DNA from 4 places in the Sivoneniella epilithica UHCC 1019 genome. Region 1 is predicted to be linked to each of the others. Evidence: predicted binding sites of a transcription regulator. Region 1 holds the regulator's gene; each other region holds the start of a gene.
The links. The regulator NtcA, encoded in region 1, controls nitrogen genes in cyanobacteria. The targets are predictions, from matches to a motif close to TTTGTANNNNNNNNTACAAA.
Positions count from the first base shown of each region.

Region 1 (5,998 bases):
GACCAGGGGAATTTTTGATTTTATTGAGTTACTCATTTGAGGAAAGAGCAGGACATAAGCCGGGTTCTGTTCACCTAAAAGGGGACGGTTATCTATCTAAGGCGGTTGTTGCCAAACGCCTTTAGCGGACTCGCAAAGATGCATTGCATCCCTGCCGGAGCGGGAAAAAGACCAACCCTAGCTCCTACTGCCTTGCATCCAACCGGGGTTTACCTAGCCAGCACTTCTCAATGCTGCTGGTGCGCTCTTACCGCACCTTTGCACCCTTGCCAGAGTAGTTATGAGTTATGAGTTATGAGTTATGAGTGAAATTCTCAATCCTTACTTCTCGTACCTCAGTTGTCACTCTTCGGCGGTATATTTCTGTGGCACTATCCTCACGATCGCTCGCACTGGGCGTTACCCAGCAAGTTTGGTCTTTCGGAAGCCCGGACTTTCCTCGAACTGCATCGCAACTCGCAACCATCTCGCCTACTCTTTCCAAGACTAGTGTAGTTGAAGGGAAGAGGAAAGAGGGAAAAGAGAAAAAGCTGAGACTATCTTGGGTTCCAAGGTAATCCGGCTTGCCATGGCAATTTTTTTAGAATGAACTTGCAGCGTAGTTGAATGCGATCGCCCTCTGCACTATAGGTAGAGCCAATCAGTCGCAGCGCTAAGTCGAGACTAAACTCCAAGGGGTCTATTCTGCTGATAAATCGGGCGTATTTTTTCTTGGGGGGATCATCTTTACTTTTTTTAAGCGCTTCAAAGTCGAGCAGCGGTTTGCTCACTTCCATTTCCAGCGCCACGGCAGCATCTTTGTCTTTCGGCTCTTTGCGCTTTAAAACGTCTTCTGCGGTAATAATTTCTTTTAAGGTGGCACCGGGGGCAACAGTACTAAAGACCTGATTTTGAAATAAATCTAAAGTGGTGCCAGGAATAAGACGGGTCACGCGGCGCGATCGCCCTTGCAAATCGGTCGTGGCGCAATAGTCCCAATCGATGTAGATAGAATGAGTCTGTGATTTATTGGTCACTTTGACTCCAAACTGTTTCAGCTTGTCATCTTTGCCGAACTCGTAGCGTTTCTCAAAATCAAAACCAACGCCTACTATATCTTGAAGATTTTGATCGGCTAACTGCTGCTTTAAAATTTCCTCATCTAAAGAAACGGTATATTCATCATTAAAACTGCTCACAATCTTGGACAGTGCCCAGGTGATCACAATTAGGTAAATTACCAAAATGATTGGGTCTATCGATCTCATCGAAGATTACCCATCCCGATCGCTTTTTTGTCAGAATTGCTAGGAGGCTTTACGGCTGACATATTTTCAAACCAGCCCCTGCGCCAAAACAAAGCCACCATGGCGATCGCGATCGCCAACATCACCGCTAAACAAATAGGATATCCCCAGTAAGCATTCAACTCTGGCATGTTGAACGGCGACTTTTCAGGATTAAAGTTCATGCCATAAACCCCAGCAATGAACGTTAATGGAATGAAGATAGAAGATGTTACTGTTAATACCTTCATCACTTCGTTCATTTTGTTACTAACAGACGACAGATAGATATCCATCAAGCTAGAAGCCAGTTCACGGTAAGTTTCCACCATATCCAACACCTGGATCGTGTGGTCATAGCAGTCGCGCAAATAAACACGGACATCGTTGCTAATCAAATCACTGCCATCTCGAATCAAGGCATTAATCGCATCCCGCTGAGGCCAAATGGCTCGACGCAGGGTCAGTAGCTGACGTTTAAGCTCATGAATCTTTTGCAGAGTTTGGCGATTAGGATTGGCTACTACTTCATCTTCTAGTTCTTCTAGCTGTTCACCATAGATCTCTAGAACCGGAAAAAAACCATCAATAATCGAATCTAGCAGGGCATAGGTGAGATAATCAGCCCCATTACAGCAAATGGTTCCTTTACTGGTGCGAATCCGTTCTCGAATAGGACCAAAGCTGTCGTAGCGGGGTTCTTCTTGAACCGTGAGCAAGTAGTGCCGACCCAAGATAAAACTAACCTGCTCACTTTCAAATGTTTCTTCGTCGTCCCGTAAAGTGACCATGCGCGCGATGATCAGCAGTTGCTCTGGGTGTTCTTCCACTTTGGGTCGCTGAGGAACATTCACCACGTCTTCTAACACGAGCGGATGCAGATTAAAGACTTCCCCCAATCGCTGCATAATATCTTCATTGCCAAATCCTTTTACATCGACCCAGGAAACTGATTCGGTATCTAGATAAGGAATGATTTCTTCGGGGGTATCGAGTTCGCGTCGGCTAGCGCCCTTTTTAGAGTAGTCAATCAAAATGATGACGGGTGGGGGGGCTTTGGGATCAATATCAAGGGTGCCCGGAATCTCGCCGGGGGTGTGATAGTGATAGTCAATATAGGAGTCGTCTTGATCAAGGTCAGGAGATAGCTGTATTAAGGGTGGGTGCAAGCGATGGTCTACCATGTCAGAAAACCTTTAACCATTTTTTGAGAAGGCGATCGCTAAAAGTAAATCGTTGCTCAAAGGGAATCATTGCTAGTGTACTGTTGCCAGGACTGATAGAGTTATTGCGATCGCAGTAACTCTTTGCCATTCTGTACTGCCACCAGATTTACTTTTAGAGGACCTGCTGTCAATGTTTTTTCCTCCGCGATCGTTCTTAGCTCGATCGTCTCGTTGTACCCTTGCAGCTTTTCGATAAATGTCAATAGATCTTGGACTCGCCCATCGCCAATTTGCACCGTATCAGTCAGAATTCCCAAACGCCGCGCCCTAAATCCGGCTGCGGTTACTAGCAGATTAATTCGCTGCTGAATTTGAACCTCGCTCAAGCTAGCTGGATTTAGAGACGTGGCAGCAATCAGATCCCCTTCTTGAAAAACAATCCGGTTGGGAGCCGCTTCTGCAAAAACTTGAACCAGGTTTTCTCCAGTAAGATAATTGGCAGCTGACGAAATACGGACTACATAATCTTGACCGTTACTCACTTGCCTGATCAGTTGATCCACTTCGGCTTTGGTAATTTGAATGATTTGTCCCTGCGGTTTTGTGCCAGGTCGCACCAATTGAGTTGCAGAGCGATTGGCTTCTCGTAAAAGCTGATCGATCGCGCCTTGGGTAGAGCGTGGGTCAAGAATCCGCACCACCGCCGAAGAAAGCACTTGCCCCCGCTGGATTGCCACATTACCCCGGCGCAACCCCTCGGCTTCTCGCTCCAGCTTGCCAATTTCTTGCACCAAAAAATCTTGCTGAGCTTCTAGCTGTTTCAGTCGCCCTTCCCGCTCACTAATGATTGCACTTTTGGCTTTAATTTCCTCTTCTGCCACTGCCACAACTTGACTCTGCTCTGCTTGCAGTCGGCTAATATTGGCTCGAAATTGCAATACTTGCTCAGAGATAGTGGCAAGTTGGCTGCGGTTTTGTTCAAGAGTCCGCTGTACTGTAACGCGATCGCTCATGGCACGGTTCCGTTCGGCGATCGCGCTTTTCAAAGAGCCGCCAATGGTTTGAATCTGTTTTTGAGTACTCATTAGTTGCTTTTGAGCCTCAATTTCTTGGGCTTTTGCCCGGTTTAATTCGGCTTCAGTACGTTGCTTTTGAGCTTGAGCCGTTTCTAACTGACTTTTTGCATCGTTTAGGTCAGTGCGTGCCCGTCTTAGCTTGCGTTGAAGTGCGCCTAATTCAAAGACTCCGGTGCGTAATGGACCACTGGTTGCAAATAGAATCCCCAAGGTGGAAGCAGCAACGACGATCCCCGTCAAAATGGTGATTAAGGTTGCCGTGCGACGCGGGCGTAAGTTAAATAGGCTGAGGCGAGCTTTCCCAACTTTGGTGCCAATGCGATCGCCCACAGTGGCAATCACACCACCAATTACCAATATTGCAAATATTAGGATCAGCCCCGTAGACATCGCTGCTCCAAACCAAAACGCCCTAACCTTTGCAATGCAAACAGGGGCAAACTCATCTATAGCCTACCCCATGAATCTTTGATGATGGCTCTACTCACTTGCGAATTTGTGAGCGCACAACTCTTATTTTTAATAAACTGCTGGTTTCTAGCTCATCACGTAAACTGCTGACTTAAGGTTACAGGATTATGCACAGTAATTTTCTTTTTATGAATCGAAACCATATTATCTTGCCGTAAGTCGCCTAAAAGCCGAGTGACCGTCACACGGGTAGAGCCGATCGCTTCTGCGATCGCCTGATGCGAGAGCTTCAGATCAATCGTAATTCCTTCTTTACTGGGCGTACCAAAATCTCGGCACAGAATCAACAAAAAGCTAACCAATCGAGAACCCATATCGCGATGAGCCAGCGTTTCAATCATCATTTCAGTCTGCAAAATGCGCGAAGACAACCCTTGCAGCAAAATCATCGATAGATCAGGGTTATCTTTTAACGCTTTCTCAACCTGTTCAATCGGTACTGAAAGCAACTCCACAGGCGTAAACGCCACAGCATGATAAAAGCGATCGGAACGATGTCCTGTAATCAGCGACAGCACCCCAAACACACTATTTTCTCTCAACAATGCAACTGTAATTTCTTCCCCTGCTTCGTATACCCTAGAAAGCTTTACGGCTCCCTTAACTAGGAAGTAGACGCGCTCAGCAGGATCGCCTGGAAAAAAAATCGTTTTACCCCGTTCAAACGATTCAACAACGGGTGGAAACACCCCACTTCCCATCTGACGAAATACCGATGCCAGTGGTCTATCTTGCGTCACAACCATATTCCCCTGCTCGGAGTCCTTACTACGTGCCAACTCGTTGAATAAAACATGCCGAATAATTAGCATTCAACTCTGTAACTTAGAATACTTAAACGCACTCCTAAAGGGTTTTTTGTACCCTTTGTTACAAAATAAGGCGATCGCAGCCCCTATACAAAAGCTTAGAGTCACTTACCTACCGCTTTCTTACCCATATAAAGAGCCTAGAAAGTATCAGTATCTTAACCGCAGCTTGGCAAATTGAACAAAATTCATTGCAAAAATAATTACGGGCATCTATTGAAATCCTTTTTGCAGCTAAACTTTAGAACTCTTGAACTAACTAGGAGTGCTATCTTTATACCCCATATTTCAGTATCCTCATAGGTGCCCTCAAAGGATTGATTGCCATGCTGGACTTGACTGGGAAAAACGCCCTTGTAACCGGAATCGCTAATAACCGCTCGATCGCGTGGGGCATTGCCCAACAGCTTCACAAAGCCGGCGCGAACATTGGCATTTCCTATCTACCCGATGAAAAAGGGAAAATGGAAAAAAAGGTAGCTGAGTTGGTAGAACCCCTCAATCCCAGTGTATTTGTTCCATTAAACGTTCAAGATGATGCTCAAATTCAATCTGCCTTTGAAACCGTAGGCGATAAGTGGGGCAGAATCGACATTTTGATTCACTGTCTAGCATTTGCCAACCGAGATGACCTGACAGGCGGCTTCGTGGAAACATCTCGCTCCGGGTTCGCCACAGCACTGGATATAAGCACCTACTCCCTCGTTAAGCTCTGTGGTGCAGCAAAGCCATTGATGACCGAAGGCGGCAGCATTGTCACACTTACCTATTTAGGTGGTGTGCGAGTGATCCCCAATTACAACGTCATGGGGATCGCCAAAGCGGGTTTGGAAATGAGCGTCCGATATTTGGCAGCGGAACTGGGACCTCAAAAGATTCGAGTGAATGGCATTTCTGCCGGACCCATCCGCACTCTGGCATCCTCTGCGGTGGGCGGAATTTTGGATATGATTCATCATGTGGAAGCCGTCGCGCCCTTACGTCGCACCGTCACCCAAACAGAAGTGGGAAACACTGCCGCTTTTTTGTGCAGTGATCTATCCAGCGGCATGACAGGGCAGATTCTTTATGTGGATGCGGGCTACGAGATTTTGGGCATGGCTTAGGCAAAGCAATCCTGGTTGACCGCACCAATCATTTGTTTCATTCAGGGGGCGATCGCCCCAGTAAACTCCGATATCCTCTTGGTCAAACCCCACAGGATTTAGCAA
Region 1 is NZ_JBFPDP010000017.1:22,393-28,390, reverse strand. It holds RNA gene rnpB (RNase P RNA component class A) at 41-478, opposite strand; gene AB3R30_RS12380 (hypothetical protein) at 537-1,247, opposite strand; gene corA (magnesium/cobalt transporter CorA) at 1,244-2,449, opposite strand; gene AB3R30_RS12370 (DUF3084 domain-containing protein) at 2,551-3,897, opposite strand; gene ntcA (global nitrogen regulator NtcA) at 4,053-4,790, opposite strand; gene fabI (enoyl-ACP reductase FabI) at 5,114-5,893, shown strand.

Region 2 (5,998 bases), on a different contig from region 1:
GGTCGTCGTCATAATATTCCACCTGTTGAGACGCATCCAAAATTGCGGCAGGTCCATTTTCACAGCCGCGCCGATAGGTGGTAGTCGCCTCAAAAGGAATCGGCAAAATTACTACTTTGGCAGCGTCATAGTCTGCTGCAACTTCTGCCCCTAAAAATGGTAAAGACGATGTTAACGTTTGCACCTAAATTCTCATGCCATAGAACTATCTCAATCCTGACACGATTAAGGCATTCATTGCCACATCTGAACCCTAAAGCAGGTCATGAAAAAGATCATGGAAACGCACCCACAGTGAGTTAATTGAAAGGCGACTTGCTTGATTTAGAACTCAGCTTTCATAATCACAATCTTGTCGCCATTGATTCGAGGAGTCGCTGTAAAGGTTGTTTTTTCTCCGGCTTTGAGCGAATTTGCTTGGGTTCGAGTAGAGCCACTATAAACAGGCTTCCACTTCGTTGCAGACTCTCTTTCTAAAACAACGTAGTTAATCGAAACCTCTCCAATCGGTTTACGGGTTCTGTTTCTGGCAAAGCCTACTAACACACCGCCCTCATAATTGAGATCGGAAAACTCTAAGACACGCTTAGCCGCAGAGTCTACAGACACAATTTTCTTTTCCTCAGTTGGCTTACTGTTGGGGGATTGGGGGGTATTATTTTTGCTGGGAGTTGCGGGTTGGGTAGGGGGATCAGTAGTGCTTTGGGATTGGCAAACTTCAGTTAAATCTCTAATTTGCCCGGTCATTTTCTGTTGATAACAGAAATAATTTGCCTGCATGGGACGCGCTCCTACTGCATTCGGTAAGTTTAGCGAAGCAACTGAAACGATTCCTGCCATAGCCCAGTGATATATCTTTTCCATAGCTGCCATGCCCTCTCAAATAAGGTGAATAGACTTAGAGTGCCCGATTAATATCTGAGCGATCGCTTTAGTCACATTTACTTGAAAACAATAATATTTCCGGAGAGGGATTCTTTTAACAATTGAGTGCGGCTGAGTGCGGCGAGATCGCCCATTACTCTGAAGATATCCGCCTGCACGGGCTAGATTTCTCCTGTCCAAAGGCTACAGCCTCCTAAACCAAGCTCTGGAGTTTTGCGATAGGCTTCCTCCGCAGCCCAAACTTTCACCGTGTGATCCATGCCAACCCAATACAGATAATCTGCTGTGGGATTATAGTGAACGCCGACACGAATGTTAGAAAAGTCGTCTTCACAAGTGGCATACCCAAAGCGAATGGTAAGTTGGGCAATCAGACATTCTGGCGTATCAACATACTCGCCAAAGGTATCTCGCTCTTTCCAAAAGGTATCTAGAAATTTTTCAAGGACAGGCAGAACTTTATCAGGACCGCCGCCCCGACTGGCGTAGATGATGGCAGCGTTGTTTTCAACGATGATGTGGCAAGAGTGGGGCATCGTTCAGGGTATTTAGCTTAAACGTGAATAGGGCATGGGCGATCGCGGGATAAATCGCCTGACACCCATACCCCACTTTGAAGATTTTTCCAGTTAGATGTTGGTCTCGCTCAACTCACGAGTCATATAGTCGAAAGGCTGATCCAGCATAGTACCCACTGGAATTCCAGCCGCTGCCACTTGCTCTTTGACAATTTCTTTCATCACCTGAATGCCGTAAACAGTAGAACCAATCGGCACTGCTAAGGAATTATAGGTTTCCCGGAGTCCTTCTAATACGCGCTCATCTAGAACATCAGTGTCGCCTGCCACTAACGCATAGCTGGCGTAGCGCAGGTAATAATCCATGTCTCTAAGGCAAGCAGCATATCGACGAGTGGTGTAAGCGTTGCCACCGGGACGAATGAGTTCGGGCAATTCTTCAAACAAGCGTAATCCTGCCTGTTTAACAATGTCTGCTGCGTTAGAGTTAATCACGGCGGCAGCTTGCACACGCAGCATCCCCGTATCAAAATAGGACTTCAGCCGATCCATGGCATCTCGGTCTAAGTATCGACCTGTGTTGTCGTAGTTTTTAATTAGGCTTGTAACTGCGTCACGCATTGAACTTTCCCCCAGGCATTCTTAAATAGTTCAAAAATAAATGCTTTTGGTTATCTCTAACCGAGTACTTGTGAACGCTCTTAAATAAACCGCGATCGTTCAACTCAGCACGGCTAGTCTAACATGAGCCGACATCCCTATAACCCCTATCTCCCGGTTGTTTTGGCGTGTAAAGAGATGTTGAGAAAAACCGCGATCGCAGCTATCTATGCTTTCTAAAATTGCTGCGGTTGCGATCGGATCGTCAAGTCTGTTTTAGCAAACTCACTTTGTAGTTATTAATACAAAATCTCAGAAAGTCACTCTTTAGGATCATGCAAGCATTAGGATTATTTCAAGCATATGTAGAGGCTATAGCCTCATCAGACCAGCCCTTAAGTTAGCATCAGCTACGGCACTGCGTTTTAACTGCTTTTTCTGTTTCCCAGATTTTGGAAACAGTCCGCACGAACTAAGGAGTATTTCATGACAACCCCGCAAGAAATCCTGGAATGGATTAAGCGTGACAACATTCAAATGATTGATCTGAAATTTATTGATACACCCGGAATTTGGCAGCATTTAACGCTGTATCAAGACATGATCGATGCAGACAGCTTTACCGATGGTGTTGCCTTTGATGGATCGAGCATTCGAGGTTGGAAAGCGATCAACGACTCCGATATGGCGATGGTGCCTGATCCAAACACCGCTTGGATCGATCCTTTTATGGAAGAGCCAACCCTAAGTATGATTTGCAGCATTGTGGAGCCGAGAACGGGGCAACCCTACAGCCGCGATCCGCGATCGATTGCCAATAAAGCGGTTGAAGCAGTCAAAGCAGCCGGATTAGGCGATACGGTTTACTTTGGACCCGAAGCCGAATTCTTTGTGTTTGACAACGTTCAATTTGATCAAACCCAAAACGAAGGCTATTACAAAGTCGATAGCATTGAAGCAACTTGGAACTCTGGTCGAAACGAACCAGGGGGCAACTTAGGCTATAAGGTTCGGAATAAGGAAGGCTATTTTCCAGTCTCCCCTACCGATACGCTGCAAGATATGCGAACTGAGATGTTGCTGACGATGAAGGCGTGCGGTGTGCCGATCGAAAAGCATCACCATGAAGTCGCGACGGCGGGTCAGTGCGAACTAGGCTTTCGATTTGCGCCGTTGGTGCAAGCAGCCGATTTTCTGATGACCTATAAGTACTGCATCAAAAATGTGGGTAAAAAGTATGGCAAGTCAGTGACGTTCATGCCAAAGCCTGTGTTTGGCGACAACGGTACGGGGATGCACTGTCACCAATCGATTTGGAAAGACGGACAGCCTACTTTCTTTGGCGATCGCTATGCTCAACTGAGCCAAACTGCCCTGTGGTACATTGGCGGCTTGCTCAAACATGCGCCTTCTATTCTGGCGTTTACCAACCCGACCACTAATTCCTATAAGCGTCTAGTACCGGGTTTTGAGGCTCCAGTCAACTTGGCATATTCCCAAGGCAACCGCTCGGCTTCCATTCGGATTCCTTTAACCGGCGACAGCCCCAAGGCAAAACGGCTGGAATTCCGCTGCCCAGATGCCTCCTGCAATCCTTATTTAGCTTTTGCCGCCATGGTTTGCGCGGGCTTGGATGGAATTAAAAACCAGATTGATCCGGGTGGTCCTTTGGATGTGGATATCTATGAGCTTAGCCCTGAAGAATTGTCAAAAATTCCTTCAACTCCAGCTTCTTTAATGGATGCGCTAAAGAATTTAGAGCAAGATCACGAATTCTTGATTTCGAGTGGCGTGTTCACTGAGGATTTCATCGCAAACTGGATTAGCTATAAGCTTGATCGCGAAGTGATTCCCATGAGTATTCGCCCTCATCCCTACGAATTCATGCTCTACTACGACTGCTAAATCATCCTTAATCATTTAGCGAAAGTCTAAAACCAGGAGCGATCGCGCGATCGCTCCTGGTTTTTATTGCACTCCGAAACCTGATACTTGACACCCGAAACCCGACGAGAATTCGTTACACTTATTTACAAGTGAGCCATAAACCCTGTGATGGTCATGGGGATGCTCTGCCAAAGAACCTTTTTAGTGTGTCAATATTCTTTACCCTGTGAACTCTCATGACTGTTGCTTATCCCAAGAAATTTAATAACACTCTCAGTGCGCGGGACGTTTTAGATCAAGTAGTACGCGATCGTGAGATTCACCTAATCACGCTCAACCGCTATCGCTACAATGAGCAGCGCAGTTGTAAAGACCTGACTGATTTGACCGAAAAGCTCAACGGTCAACCGAAAGAACTTGTACGGGATCTAGCTCATCACATTTCTGATGAAGCCCGTCACGCGGCTTGGTTAACCGATTTATTGATTGATGTAGGTGCAGATATAGGAATTCCGCCCGGATTGTCCTACATTAACGAGTTTGAACGGTTACTCGATCAAGAAACTTTTGGGAACGGCAATTTTGAAGATGGCGTAATTGCTGCCCTTGCCTCCATCAACGTGACCGAAAAGCGTGGCTGCGAGTATTTTTCTGCTCACATTTGGGCTTTGAAGAACGCGCCTCAAACGGAGGAAAATATCAAAATTCGAGAAACAATCGAACGCATTTTCCCCGAAGAGGCTGGGCATGTTCGCTGGGGTAATCGTTGGTTAGCCCAAATTGCTGACAAGAGTGCAGAGCATCGACAAAAGGTAGAAGCTGCAAAATGCAAATATGCAGCGATCGAGCAGGCAGCCTATGAAGCTGGGTTTGACTTTACAATGGGAGCAGAACTACGGCGGGTTGGCAACCTGTGGGATATTGCCAACACAATGCCTCTGATGGAACGAACTCAGTACCTGATGGAACGGTTGCCTTACACCTTGCTCTCACCTGATCTGCAAATGACCCGGATTGATGTGGCGCAACGAGCATGGCAACGAGATCCGCAAGCATTTGTGGAGAAATTTATCCCCATGTTCATCAAAGGGATGACGCGGAACCAAGCCCAGCCGCAACAAAAAACATCTGCCTAGAAAGTTTAGGTAAAAGCCCTTGCTTGAGATCCCAGTGAGGGCTTTGGACTATCGATGATCCTGAAGAAATCAGAAGACCCACTGACGAATTGGGCGATCGGCGATATCGTAGATCCATTGAGTCTTTAGCCAAGGAAAACGTCGTAAGCTAAAGACTCAAGCTTTGAGATGTTTCACCTAATCTCCTCAAAAATTCCTATGGTTCAAACAATTCCCAGTGATGAGTCCACAAGCCAAGTTGAAGCCAATGCATCCAGCAACTTGGTAGAAGTGATTGAGACGGTGATTGCTAGCCTGGATGACGGGCAAACGGCGATGGTTAACCGTAGTGAAGAGGGGTATCTTTGGAAGTTTAAATACGGCACTGTAGAGGTATTCGTCCAGATTACGGGCTTGTCGGAAGACGATACGCTGATGGTGTGGGCAGCCGTGCTAAAACTCCCTGCAAAAGATGAGCCAAAGTTGATGCGTCAGCTTTTAGAAAAAAACTGGTCTGATACCTTAGAAGCACGATTTGGCATTATGAATAACGAGGTAATTGTCGTTACGAATCGCTCGATCGCCGATCTGTCTCCCAGCGAATTATCCCGCGCCATTACCATTGTTGCGACGATCGCCGATGAAAGTGACGAACCATTGATTGCAGAGTTTGGCACTTAGGAATCGCCGTAATTATGACCGTTTGGCGGTTGATTCCTCCTTTTGCAGCGTCGGGTGCCGTTCATATGGCATTGGATGCTTGGCTGTTAGAACAGCATATCCAAGGAAACCATCCACCCACTCTACGGTTTTATACCTGGGAACCTGCGGCAATTTCCCTAGGCTACCATCAGCGACAGTATCCTAATCATTGGAATACTCTGATGTGGCAGGGGCGATCGCTCGATATCGTGCCGCGACCCACGGGTGGACGGGCGGTACTCCATCAGGGCGATTTGACCTATGCCGTGATTACCTCTGGGTTAAGCAGCA
Region 2 is NZ_JBFPDP010000002.1:61,048-67,045, forward strand. It holds gene speB (agmatinase) at 1-184, opposite strand, end outside; gene AB3R30_RS01855 (hypothetical protein) at 325-873, opposite strand; gene AB3R30_RS01860 (histidine kinase) at 1,047-1,421, opposite strand; gene apcB (allophycocyanin subunit beta) at 1,515-2,024, opposite strand; gene glnA (type I glutamate--ammonia ligase) at 2,490-3,908, shown strand; gene AB3R30_RS01875 (ferritin-like domain-containing protein) at 4,127-5,026, shown strand; gene AB3R30_RS01880 (YbjN domain-containing protein) at 5,225-5,686, shown strand; gene AB3R30_RS01885 (lipoate--protein ligase family protein) at 5,701-5,998, shown strand, end outside.
Region 2: the regulator NtcA is predicted to act here: its motif matches at 2,293-2,312, upstream of glnA (type I glutamate--ammonia ligase).

Region 3 (5,998 bases), on a different contig from region 1:
ACCCTATTTGAAACAACAGACGCTGGAGAAACCTGGGCATCACGCAGCCTTGAATTAGATGAACCCTATCGGTTTACATCCGTTAGTTTTGATGGAAATGAAGGCTGGATTGTTGGGCAACCTTCAATTTTGCTGCATACCGAAGACGCAGGACAGTCTTGGTCGCGTATTCCCCTCAGCGAAAAGCTTCCCGGTGCGCCCAATACGGTTTTAGCCTTGGGCACTAAATCGGCTGAAATGACGACAAACATCGGTGCCATCTACCGCACCTCGGATGGTGGAAAGACCTGGAAGGCTTTGGTAGAAGAAGCAGTTGGAGTGATTCGGAATATTTCTCGCTCTCCAAGCGGTGAATATGTAGCCGTCTCCTCTCGCGGAAACTTTTACTCGATTTGGCAGCCCGGTCAAGAGGCATGGCAGCCCTATAATCGGAGTAGTTCCCGTCGGCTACAAAACATGGGCTTTACCGGGGATGGTCGGTTATGGATGTTAGCGCGAGGTGGTCTAATTCAGTTTAGTAATGCGGGCAGCCCAGATGAATGGGAAGATATCATTAATCCTGAATTTTCAACTAGCTGGGGATTGCTGGATTTAGCCTATCGTACCCCTGAAGAAATCTGGGTTGCAGGAGGGAGTGGAAACCTGTTGCGGAGTCTCGATGGGGGCAAGACCTGGGAAAAGGATCGATTTGTTGAGGACATACCGTCTAACCTCTACAAAATCAAGTTCTTGAGTCAAGACCGGGGGTTCATTATTGGTCAAGGCTCTTTGTTAAAATATGATGACAGTGCTAATCAAGCAGTTTAATCATTTCTATTAAGCTCGTTTAGCTTGGGGGCGGCTGTCTCCTATGATAGAAGGTAAGTCTTTAGAAAAATCTGAGTGGAGAAACTGAAATGGCTGGAACGACAGGCGAACGTCCGTTTACGGACATTATTACAAGTGTGCGCTATTGGGTAATTCACAGCGTCACCATTCCAGCGCTATTTGTCGCTGGCTGGCTGTTTGTAAGTACTGGTCTAGCGTATACTGCGTTCGGCACTCCTCGCCCGAATGAGTACTTTCCATCGACTCGTGAGAAAGCGCCCATTGTTAGAGATCGCTTTGATGCTAAGCAGCAAATTGATCAGTTTATTCAGCAAAAATAGCTTCATAGTTCATGAAGAGTTTTAGATTTTAAAAAGTAGTTTCACGGCAAGAGTAACTATGACTGGCAATACTCCTAATCAACCCATTTCCTATCCAATTTTTACAGTTCGATGGTTAGCGGTTCATACCCTAGCGGTTCCAACTGTATTTTTCCTAGGCGCGATCGCCGCTATGCAGTTCACTCAAAGGTAACAAAGTTATGCCCTTAAGCAGATCTCCAAATCCCAACAAGCAGCCCGTTGAGCTAAACCGTACTTCCCTTTATTTAGGGTTGCTGATGATTTTTACGCTAGGAATTCTTTTTTCTAGCTACTTTTTTAACTAACTTTTTGGAGCGCTCGAATCCAGCGCTCCTGCTTCATTTTTAATTTCGGTTTACTAAAAGGTGACACTTATGTTGAAATCTGGAAGAATTCCTCTTTGGATTGTAGCAACGGTTGCAGGTCTAGGGGTAATTAGCGTTTTAGGTCTCTTTTTCTACGGTGCCTATGCAGGACTTGGCTCTTCCGTCTAGAGATTGATCGTTTGAGTTCGCTTCCAAGGGAACCCAAACAGAAAACACCTCTCAAGTGTTCTGCACAGGGAAAACAAAACCATTAAAAAAACGCCTACTAAATTGTTCAGTAGGCGTTTTTTGGTAGTGTAAGACGTTTTAAATTCCGGTAGGATCTTCGCGCTCAATATAGAGGAACAAAAGACCCATCACTACAGCCGGCAAAAGCCAAGTCACTACAGGAATCAAAATCCAAGGCAAAAATGAAGCCGCGTATGAACCCGTCATAACGAAGTTTCCTATATCTAAAGTTCTGGAACGTTTCTCAAGACTCTACTGTGAAGTGTGTACCTGTTTCCAGCTTCTAAGAATTCTTAATAATCACTAGACGTTGAAGTAGAACATCCGTATTGCACCAAACGCCTTTTTCAAAAAAATACATACTATTTGTAATATTTTAAGAAATTTATGCTTGCTTAGATCGTTTTGCTCATAGTTGTTCAAACGCCTATGTTGTGGGCATTGCCAAAAAGATAGCTAAATTAAAAACTAATAATACTTGCTTATGTGGCATTGCAGCCATGCTAAGACTTCATATTTAGAAATATTTTGTAATTAACTATACGAAACCCTTGTTGCCATGCTTCTACCTTGGAATGAACACGCACAAGGTGAGAACTTAAAACTATTTTTTAGAAAGAATTAACGATCGCTGTTGAAATGGGTCAAAACTTTTGACACACCTTAGAGCAGTAACAAGGATTATCAGAGGCAGTAGCCAGTTTGGGTATGAGCCAGTTTGGGTATTGAGAATTGCAGACAAAAAGATCGCGTGTTGGTTAAGCAAGTTAGCAATGTTTCAGTGGATAAAGTTATGACAAGTACTGTTCCGGCAGCAGCAAGTCTAAACAAGTTTGAAAAGCTAAAGGTTGAAAAAGACGGGTTAGCGACTAAGGCGGAGCTTGAAGAGTTCGCCAAGATTGGATGGGAAGCGATGGATGAAACCGATCGCGATCATCGCTTGAAATGGTTGGGCGTTTTCTTTCGCCCTGTGACTCCTGGCAAGTTTATGCTGCGGATGCGGCTACCCAATGGCATTGTGACTAGTGGGCAAATGCGGGTATTGGCGGAAGTGCTCCAGCGCTATGGCGAAGATGGCTACGGCGATGTCACCACCCGTCAAAATATTCAACTGCGTGGCATTCGGATTGAAGATATTCCCGACATTTTTAGCCGATTTGAGCAGGCGGGAATGACTAGTGTCCAGTCGGGTATGGACAATGTTCGCAATATCACAGGTTCACCAGTCGCGGGGATTGATGCTGATGAATTGATCGACACGCGGGGGCTGTGCCGTAAGGTGCAGGACATGATTACCAACAATGGTGAAGGGAATCCCTCTTTTTCTAACCTGCCACGCAAGTTTAATATTGCGATCGCGGGGTGTAGAGATAACTCCGTCCACGCCGAAATTAACGACATCGCCTTTATTCCAGCCTATAAAAACGATGTCTTAGGGTTTAATGTGCTGGTGGGTGGTTTCTTTTCTGCCAAACGCTGCGACGCTGCCATTCCCCTAAACGCATGGGTTGATCCGCGTGATGTGGTCGCTGTGTGCGAAGCAATTTTACTGGTTTATCGCAACCATGGATTACGGGCAAATCGGCAAAAATCCCGTCTAATGTGGCTGATTGATGAATGGGGCGTGGATCGCTTTCGGGCAGAAGTCGAGCAGCAAATGGGTCACACTTTGCAACCAGAAGCCGAGAAAGATGAAATTCTGTGGGCAAAACGGGATCACATTGGCATTCATGCTCAAAAGCAACCCGGCTTGAACTATGTGGGGCTGCATGTGCCAGTGGGTCGTCTGTTTGCATCCGACATGTTTGATTTAGCTCGCATTTCCGAAGTGTATGGCAGCGGCGAAATGCGCCTGACAGTTGAGCAAAATATTTTGATCCCCAATGTGCCTGATTCTAGGATTGCGCCTTTGCTGAAAGAGCCACTGCTGGAGCGGTTTTCCATCAATCCATCGACCTTGGGGCGATCGCTGATTTCCTGCACCGGTGCCCAATTCTGCAACTTTGCACTGGTTGAAACCAAGAATCGCGCCTTGGCACTCACCGCAGACCTAGATGCAGAACTGCATGTTCCCCGCGCAGTGAGAATTCACTGGACGGGATGCCCCAACTCCTGTGGTCAGCCGCAAGTGGCAGACATTGGCTTGATGGGCACCAAAGTTCGCAAAGACGGCAAAACTGTGGATGGCGTAGACCTTTACATGGGTGGCACGGTTGGCAAAGAAGCCAAGCTTGGCACCTGCATCCAAAAGGGGATTCCCTGCGAGGATCTGCTGCCTTTTTTGCGAAATCTACTGATTCAAAACTTTGGTGCCAGTCTTCGTACTGAAACAGCTACGCCGCCCCAATAAAGGTGCGATCGCCCCTGTTTGACTATCCAGGCTGTCCAGTTTGGTTCGCCCCCTAATCCTCACACTTGATTCAACTGTCTCTATCAAATCTCAAAGGAACTCATGACCCATCTTTCAAGACGGAAGTTTATTATCACCGCAGGTGCAACTGCCGCCGGAACTCTGCTTGTTCATGGCTGTAGTAGCTCTACAACTACAACCACATCGGCTTCACCCAGCGCGGCTCCAGCGGTCAACGTGGCGGCGGGCGATACTCCCGAAGTAACAACCGCAACGCTCGGCTTTATTGCCCTAACCGACTCTGCACCTTTAATTGTGGCTCAAGAAAAAGGCTACTTTGCCAAGTACGGCATGAAAGATGTCAAGGTAGTCAAGCAAACCTCTTGGGCAACCACCCGCGACAACCTCTCCACCGGTTCTCAAGGGGGCGGCATTGATGGCGCACATATCTTGACTCCCATGCCCTATCTCATGACCACGGGCAAAATCACGGACGGCAAAGAAATACCCATGTATATCTTGGCTCGGCTAAACCTGGATGGACAAGCAATTTCCATTGCCAATACCTACAAAGACTTGAAAATTGGGTTAGAGAGTACAACTCTTAAATCAGCCTTTGCCAAAGAAAAAGCTGCCGGAAACGCCGTCAAGTGTGCCGTCACCTTCCCTGGTGGAACCCACGATCTGTGGATGCGGTATTGGCTGGCTGCAAACGGCGTTGATCCCAACAAAGATGCATCATTAATTGTGATTCCACCGCCACAAATGGTTTCCAACATGCAAGAAGGGCAAATGGCATCCTTTTGTGTGGGTGAACCTTGGAACGCAAAGCTGGTGAAGGACAATATTGGCTATAGTGCCTTGACAACGGGTGAACTGTGGAACAAACACCCTGAAAAAGCGTTTTCCATGCGGGCGGACTGGGTAGACAAAAATCCTAAAGCGGCAAAAGCCTTGGTGATGGCAGTCATGGAAGCCCAAATGTGGTGCGACAAGGCAGAAAACAAAAAAGAGATGGCAGACATTATTGCCAAGCGGGAATATTTGAAGGTGGATGCAGCCGCGATCGCCGGACGACTTCAAGGCACTATCGACTTTGGCAATGGGCGGGTTGAAGAGAACAGCCCTCATGTCATGAAGTTTTGGCAAGATTTCGCCTCCTACCCGTTTGTCAGCCACGACACCTGGTTTGTCACAGAAGACAAGCGCTGGGGATACTTACCCAGTGATTTAGATACCAAAGCCTTGGTGAAGAAAGTCAACCGTGAAGACATCTGGCGCGATGCTGCCAAAGCGATGAAACTCCCAGAGGCAGAAATTCCCAAGACCGCTTCTCGCGGAGTTGAAACCTTCTTCGATGGCGTTAAGTTTGACCCAGAAAATCCAGAAGCTTATTTGAAGAGCCTCAAGATTACTGCAATGAAAGCATAGGGGCTAAAGAGTCAGCTTTGGGTTGGATACTTAGTCTGCTCAAAGCTCCTCCATTCGCTGCGAAACACTTTCACCCTCATATAACTGACATCTATATCAAGGATAACTTGACCATGGCAACACGCGCAGCCGCTAACGTTCCATCTTCCTTTCTCGCTAATGTGTCGATTTATCTGCAAAAGAATTCCAGAAAATTGATTGCTCCAGTGATTGGTTTCACAGTGGCGCTGTTCGTTTGGCAGGTTTTTTCAACTGTGACGAAGGCATTGCCTGGACCGATCGAAGTCGTTCAACAAACGTGGGATCCGTTTATCATTAGTCCTTTTTTCAAAGAAGGAGATGATAAAGGATTGGGCTGGCAAGCGCTGGCAAGTCTACAACGGGTCGCGATCGGATATACGCTGGCAGCCGTGATTGGAATTGCGGTTGGAGTGCTGATCGGAGCGATTCCGATCGCCTACGAAGCTGTTGATCCCATGTTCCAGATTTTGCGA
Region 3 is NZ_JBFPDP010000027.1:36,495-42,492, reverse strand. It holds gene AB3R30_RS16510 (photosynthesis system II assembly factor Ycf48) at 1-807, shown strand, start outside; gene psbE (cytochrome b559 subunit alpha) at 897-1,148, shown strand; gene psbF (cytochrome b559 subunit beta) at 1,207-1,341, shown strand; gene AB3R30_RS16495 (photosystem II reaction center protein L) at 1,349-1,474, shown strand; gene AB3R30_RS16490 (photosystem II reaction center protein J) at 1,544-1,663, shown strand; gene AB3R30_RS16485 (photosystem I reaction center subunit VIII) at 1,802-1,930, opposite strand; gene AB3R30_RS16480 (ferredoxin--nitrite reductase) at 2,517-4,073, shown strand; gene AB3R30_RS16475 (CmpA/NrtA family ABC transporter substrate-binding protein) at 4,176-5,504, shown strand; gene ntrB (nitrate ABC transporter permease) at 5,618-5,998, shown strand, end outside.
Region 3: the regulator NtcA is predicted to act here: its motif matches at 2,251-2,270, upstream of AB3R30_RS16480 (ferredoxin--nitrite reductase).

Region 4 (5,998 bases), on a different contig from region 1:
GAAAAACCTGTTTTATTCATACCCACTGTTTTAAGCGCTCCATCCAAAGCATCCTAGCGAATGTCAGCCGTTAGAGGAGCAAAACCTGCATGGCTATAGTGTCGCATGGAGACTGAACCTTTAGTTTATCCAGAACTTAATTCAGTCCAATCCAGAATTCTTTAGCTTCAAATTAGAAAGCTTGGTAGCGGTGGGCAGTATATTGATCTCGTAAGTCATTTGTCTCAGTCGTTGGATAGAAATTCTGGTTGATAGCTTCATTAAGAGTTTTGAATTTTTTGTTTGTGGGAATCAGATTGATTTATGTCCACTACCCGTCCGCCTAAAAACCTTACCCCAGAGCTTCCCCCACTAAAAGTGTTAATTGTGGAAGATGATCCCATGATGCAGTTGGGGTTAGAGCAAACTCTGGGAGAGTATCCCCAATTAACGATCGTGGGTCAAGCAGGCGATGGTTATCTAGCCGTGGAAATGGCAAAATCTTTGAAGCCAGACATTATTGTGATGGACATTGGCTTACCTCGACAAGATGGCATTGCCGCAACGCAGCAGATTAAGGCGATTTTGCCAGAAATTCATATTGTTATCCTCACGTCGCACATGACTGAAATTGAGGTGATTGCTGCGCTTTCTAGCGGTGCAGATGCTTTTTGCATTAAGGGAACCAATGTGGATCGATTAATTGCCGCGATCGCCGCTGCCCAAGAAGGGGCAACCTATCTCGATCCCCAAATCGCCCGTCGCGTCATCGAACATCTCAAGCCGCCCACATCACAAACCGTTGTTGGACGACTTTCTCAGCGCGAAATGGAAGTATTGAAACTCATGGTTGATGGCTACAGCAACCATGAAATCGCAACAGCCCTTTACCTGAGCCCCAACACCATCAAAACCCATATTCGAGGCATCATGAACAAGCTCGCCGTGGATGACAGAGTGCAAGCCGCCGTCGTTGCCCTACGAGCCGGACTGGTTTAATCGGGCGATCGACAAGATGATCCATATGCTACGTTGTGGGGTCTTCATATAAACCTATGAGAAAAGGTTGCGTCCCCTCGTCTAAATAATCTCTAAAAAATGCATAATATAAGAGATTTTCAGGCATCACCCGGAAAAAATGTTTTCCCTCAGTAAGTAAAATTAGCCCATTAAGTGGATGTTGTTTTCTACAGCTATTGCTAAGGTTAGGGAACAAAGCTATCCACTGGGCGTTCTCACAGTTTACGCTCAATGCTTATCGCTTGTTTAGATGGTAAAAAACATGAAGTTTGAAGATATCTATCGCTTTTTCCAAGCACCGCCGCCTTTCTATCTCAACAAAGAACTTGCAGTTTGCTATGTTCTTGCCGTCCTTATTCGGGGAGATTCCTATGGAACTGAACTCATTCAGCTTCTCGAAAATGAAAGTAATGCCTATCGCCTGTCCGACACAGTTCTTTACAGTGCTTTAAAGTTTCTTGAAGAGGAGGGAATTATTGTTGGGTATTGGAAAAAAGTTGAGGGAAGAGGTCGCCCACGCCGGATGTATCAAATCCAAGACGATGCTCAGCAACATGCTCAAGAGCTTTCCCATCTTTGGCAAGAGTATGTTCAGCGTTCTAACACCACGCCTCAATCATCTGAGTTAGCCCACAGCTAGGAATGAATAGGTAAATTCTGTTATGGGTGTTCCTGTTCTGTCATCAACGGTATTTTTAACCGTACTGATGTTAGTTGGGCTGGTATTCTTTATCCGTGCTTCAGTTAAAGATCGAACTCAGGCGCTTTCGTTCACCTCGGAGCAACCTGAGGCAGCCTTGGCAAATCAGTTACAACGCTATTTCACTCAACGTGCTTATCAAGTAACAACGGTTGATAACGAGGAGAACAAAATTACATTTGAAGGGATTGTTCGTCCTAGCGTTTTTCTAGCAATATTTCTAGTGATGCTAGCGGTAGTTGGAACGCTGTGTCTATCACTCATATTAGTGATCTCATTTCCTAGTTTGTCTAGGGGCGCTTTTCTACCAATAGTTCTTTCTCCGCTTGCAGGGTTCTTTTACTGGCGAAAAGCAAAGCGTCCTGAGAAAGTTGTGCTTAAGCTTGAAGCCGCTTCAAAGGATCTCTCTACTTCTCAAAGTTTACTGACCGTCATTGCCCATCGCGATGAATTACTAGAGCTCCAACGGGCACTCCCCTTGAAACTTGCTGAATAGGTTTTGTTTTCATATTCCCTAACAAGTAGTCCCGCTCAGAAGATTCTGAGTGGGACTACTTGTTAGAGAAAAATTTCTCTGCTCTATTCAAGCGTTCCGTGCAGACATTACCATCTCCAGCGGAACTTCATCATCAGGTGGTCTTAAGCTAGGAAAAAGGAAATGATTTTCTTCGACGTACTGCGCGCCAAAAAGCCCTTTCTCTGCCCAGAAGTACCGATCCGTGGTATGCTCGTTTCGCTTAACGAGTAAGAGAGCAGGCGGAAGAATTCCTTCTGAATGAATAAATTTGCGGGCTGCCGTTACCGGCTTATCTTCCCCACATTCGATGCTGAACTGTGGTATGTGCTCAAGAATTCTGCGACCCTCTTGCCGACGGCGGCTTTTACGCTTGCGTCTCCTTGCCAATCCCGCTACCCCCTTAACTAATGACTCTATTTAAGTGTAGTTTTAGTTACAAAACCCGTCGCAAGTATATCGATTTAGCTCAAAAATTACAATTTGTTTTAACCCATTGATACAAAGACTACATCTTTCCAAAAAAACAGGTAAAAATACTCGTACCGACCTAAAGCAATGTTTGAGCTTTTTAAGGTAGGCATTTTAGAAGTATAAAAAGTGGTCATTGGCATGTTGATGCCCATTAGTTCTGAGTTTATTGCGCTTTGTCGATCGCAAATTTCGCTACTGACCCAAGCAGTTGGCGCATCGGTGAGTGTTGTTTATATTAACCAAGAGCGAGGTGAGGGGGCTTCAATCCAGTTGGTGCCGATCGCTGTTTATCCTGATGGTATTGATTTACGCGAACTTGAGATGCCGTTCTTACCGGATGGAAGTCTATCTTCATCTTCCATTCAATTGTCGAGAGGTAAGATGCTGCCTCAAGCCGAGAACACTGGAAGCAATGACCTTGTAGCGAATGACTTTGTAGCGGCGGAAAAATCAAATCTGTTGCCTTCGGAGATGCCTTCATTTCAGCCGATCGCAGAAAAATCTTCTCTAGCAAATCAGCGTCAAATCGTGATGCCGTTGATGCATGAAGAAATGATGTTGGGATTGCTAGTGACTCAGCGAGACGATCGCGCTTGGACTGCCTGGGAAGAGTCGCAGGTACATGAAGTCGCAACGTCGATTGCGATTGCCTGTGTTTTAGATCAACGGTATCAATGGATGAATCGAGATCGACAGCAGGAACATGCCTTGCGAATTCAGCAGCACGACATGATAGACAATCTGCTGCATCAATTTCGTAACTCTCTCACCGCCTTACAAACATTTGGCAAGCTGATGATCAAACGGCTGCTACCCGGGCAGACTCACGATATTGCTACGAATATGGTGCGAGAAGCCACTCGCCTTCAAGAACTGTCCCAACAAATTGAGTTAGTCACTGGCATCAGCCCCCCCCAACAGCTAGCGCTTCCTCCCACCTTGGATAATCCTCAAAGCCCGGTTCAGCCATTAGGCGATGCGGTGATTGAGGTGCAAACAATTCCTCTTTTGCCAACAGCAGGTTTTTTGGTAGGCGCTGCTTTCCCGTTAGAACGATGCTTAGTAGAGTCTGTCATTAAGCCTTTAATTGCCTCTATTAGAACGCTTGCAGAAGGGAAAGGACAAACGTTACACAGTCAAATTTCAGATGACCTGCCGCCTGTATGGGCAAATCCTCAAGCGTTGCGAGAAGTGTTGCACAATTTACTTGAAAATGCGGTGAAATATACACCCAATAATGGTCATATTTTCATTGCAGCTATTGCCCATGAGTTTGATGCCCATGAGTCTGAAACTGAGCTTAGCGTTGAATCCGCCAGTCATTTATCTTGGCTAGAAATTGCGATTACAGATACCGGATTTGGGATTCCTCAGCAAGATTTGCCCCATTTGTTTGAGCGGCATTATCGCGGAGTGCAAGCTGAAGGAAGCATTCCTGGAAGTGGTTTGGGGTTGGCGATCGCAAAAACGCTGATTGAACAAATGCATGGCACGATTCAAGTGATGAGTCCGGCTGATTTAACTAGAATCGATACTGCTGAATTTGCGTCTAAATTTGCATCGATGTTTATGGATAGACCTGGTACTACTTTTGTGGTGCAGCTTGCGATCGCGATCGACCCTTTAGATGATTAGGTTTCAGCCAAAAATATAAATACTAAAAAAAGCTAGAGGTCTAAATATTTAGACCTCTAGCTTTGAACTATACACTCATGCGATCGCCCAAGACAGATGATGAAACCTGTCACCTCTTGCGTTCCGTTAAGGGATCACCAAATCAGAATTCAACGTTAGTAACAGATCGGTATTTGGATTGATAGCAAACAAATCAACTCGATCGCGGAAGAGTAAGCTTAACCCTGCACCAACAAATGCGCCAGGAAGAACCTCATAGAATCTAATGTTGCGATCGCCTGTCACTGCTGCAATTCCAGCCGCCGCACCTGCACCCACCACTGTCCCTGCCACAAGTTTGCCGGTTGAAAGTGACTTGGTAATGGTTTCAGTTTTCGTAATGAGGCTAGATGCCGCATTGATCGGTAACCGCTTTCCATCCGGCAAGACAATTTCACCCGCCGTAAACTGAGCGCCGTTAGGAGTCGTTATCAGTTGACCTACTACATCGCTGCCAGCCGGAATTAGCACTTGTCCTTGCGAAGTTACCACATTTTGAGCAACTTTCATGGTGAACGGAGTTGGCTGCTCATTCTTAGCTAACAGAACCTTGTCAGCCCCTTCAAATCGAACTGGAATGGACGTGCCTGCTGGGATTCTCACCCCAGCAGAAGGAACGTTACCCACAATAAAGGGCGATTGAATTGGAGCAACTTGTCCAGTGCTAACTAAAGATTGAAACAGGAACGCTGCTACGTCTGCCCGTGTTGCGACCTCATTAGGTCTGAGGAGGCGAATATCGGGGAAGTTCACCACCATCCGTCGTTGGGTTGCGGCTGCCACCCCATTACGAGCATATTGAAGCACGGTGCTACCGTCCGCAAAGATACCTAGGGTTGTATCTACAGAACCAGTTGGGGCATAGTTCAAGCCGCTAGTGAGCGAAACCAAGACCTGCGATCGCGGAATATTTTCACTGGGTCTGAACACATTTCCTGGATAACCCGCCATAAAGCCCATGGTGTAAGCCCGCTGGATAGGAGCCGCCGCCCAATTATTCGAGGGAACATCCACAAACGTAATGGGTTCACGCACTCGGGGTTTATTAAACGCTTTATTGATCATTGCCGCAAATTGGGCACGGGTTACAGGCTGCTCAGGGCGGAACGTACCGTCTTCAAAACCTGCAATTACACCACGCGCAGCCAGTTCGCTAATAAACGGAGTTGCCCAATAATTAGACGGAACATCGGGAAAAGAAGACTGAGAGTACGCTGGAGTACTCATCATAACAATCGGCGCAACCGTTCCGGTTACGAGTCCTAGAGCGACTAATGCAGTAGCCCCGGACTTCCAAGAGTTGGAATTCAACATGGGAGAACTCTCCAAAGAAACATCGACTATTCGTTAGATATGTAGACCTTACACAAGGTAAGAAGGTTCCTCAGGAGATCACAGCAGAAACTGACGATTATTTAGCAAAAATGCTCTGATTTTGGAGTTTCTGTTGAGCGATCGCCTGGTGCTTCTAAAGCTAGAGACGCACCACCAGCGAATTAGTTGCTCCTAAACGCTGAATTGATTCTCCCTTTGAGATTAGGCAATAAATCAATGTAGAACGACATCACAGCAGCCGAAAACCACCTCTCAGAGCTATTAGCAAGTCTTGCAACTGCATAATACTCGCAGAATTGTTT
Region 4 is NZ_JBFPDP010000050.1:15,130-21,127, reverse strand. It holds gene AB3R30_RS22245 (DUF3611 family protein) at 1-20, opposite strand, end outside; gene AB3R30_RS22240 (response regulator transcription factor) at 304-978, shown strand; gene AB3R30_RS22235 (PadR family transcriptional regulator) at 1,262-1,639, shown strand; gene AB3R30_RS22230 (cofactor assembly of complex C subunit B) at 1,662-2,195, shown strand; gene AB3R30_RS22225 (DUF3155 domain-containing protein) at 2,283-2,603, opposite strand; gene AB3R30_RS22220 (GAF domain-containing sensor histidine kinase) at 2,826-4,322, shown strand; gene AB3R30_RS22215 (S-layer homology domain-containing protein) at 4,449-5,675, opposite strand.
Region 4: the regulator NtcA is predicted to act here: its motif matches at 2,637-2,656, upstream of AB3R30_RS22225 (DUF3155 domain-containing protein).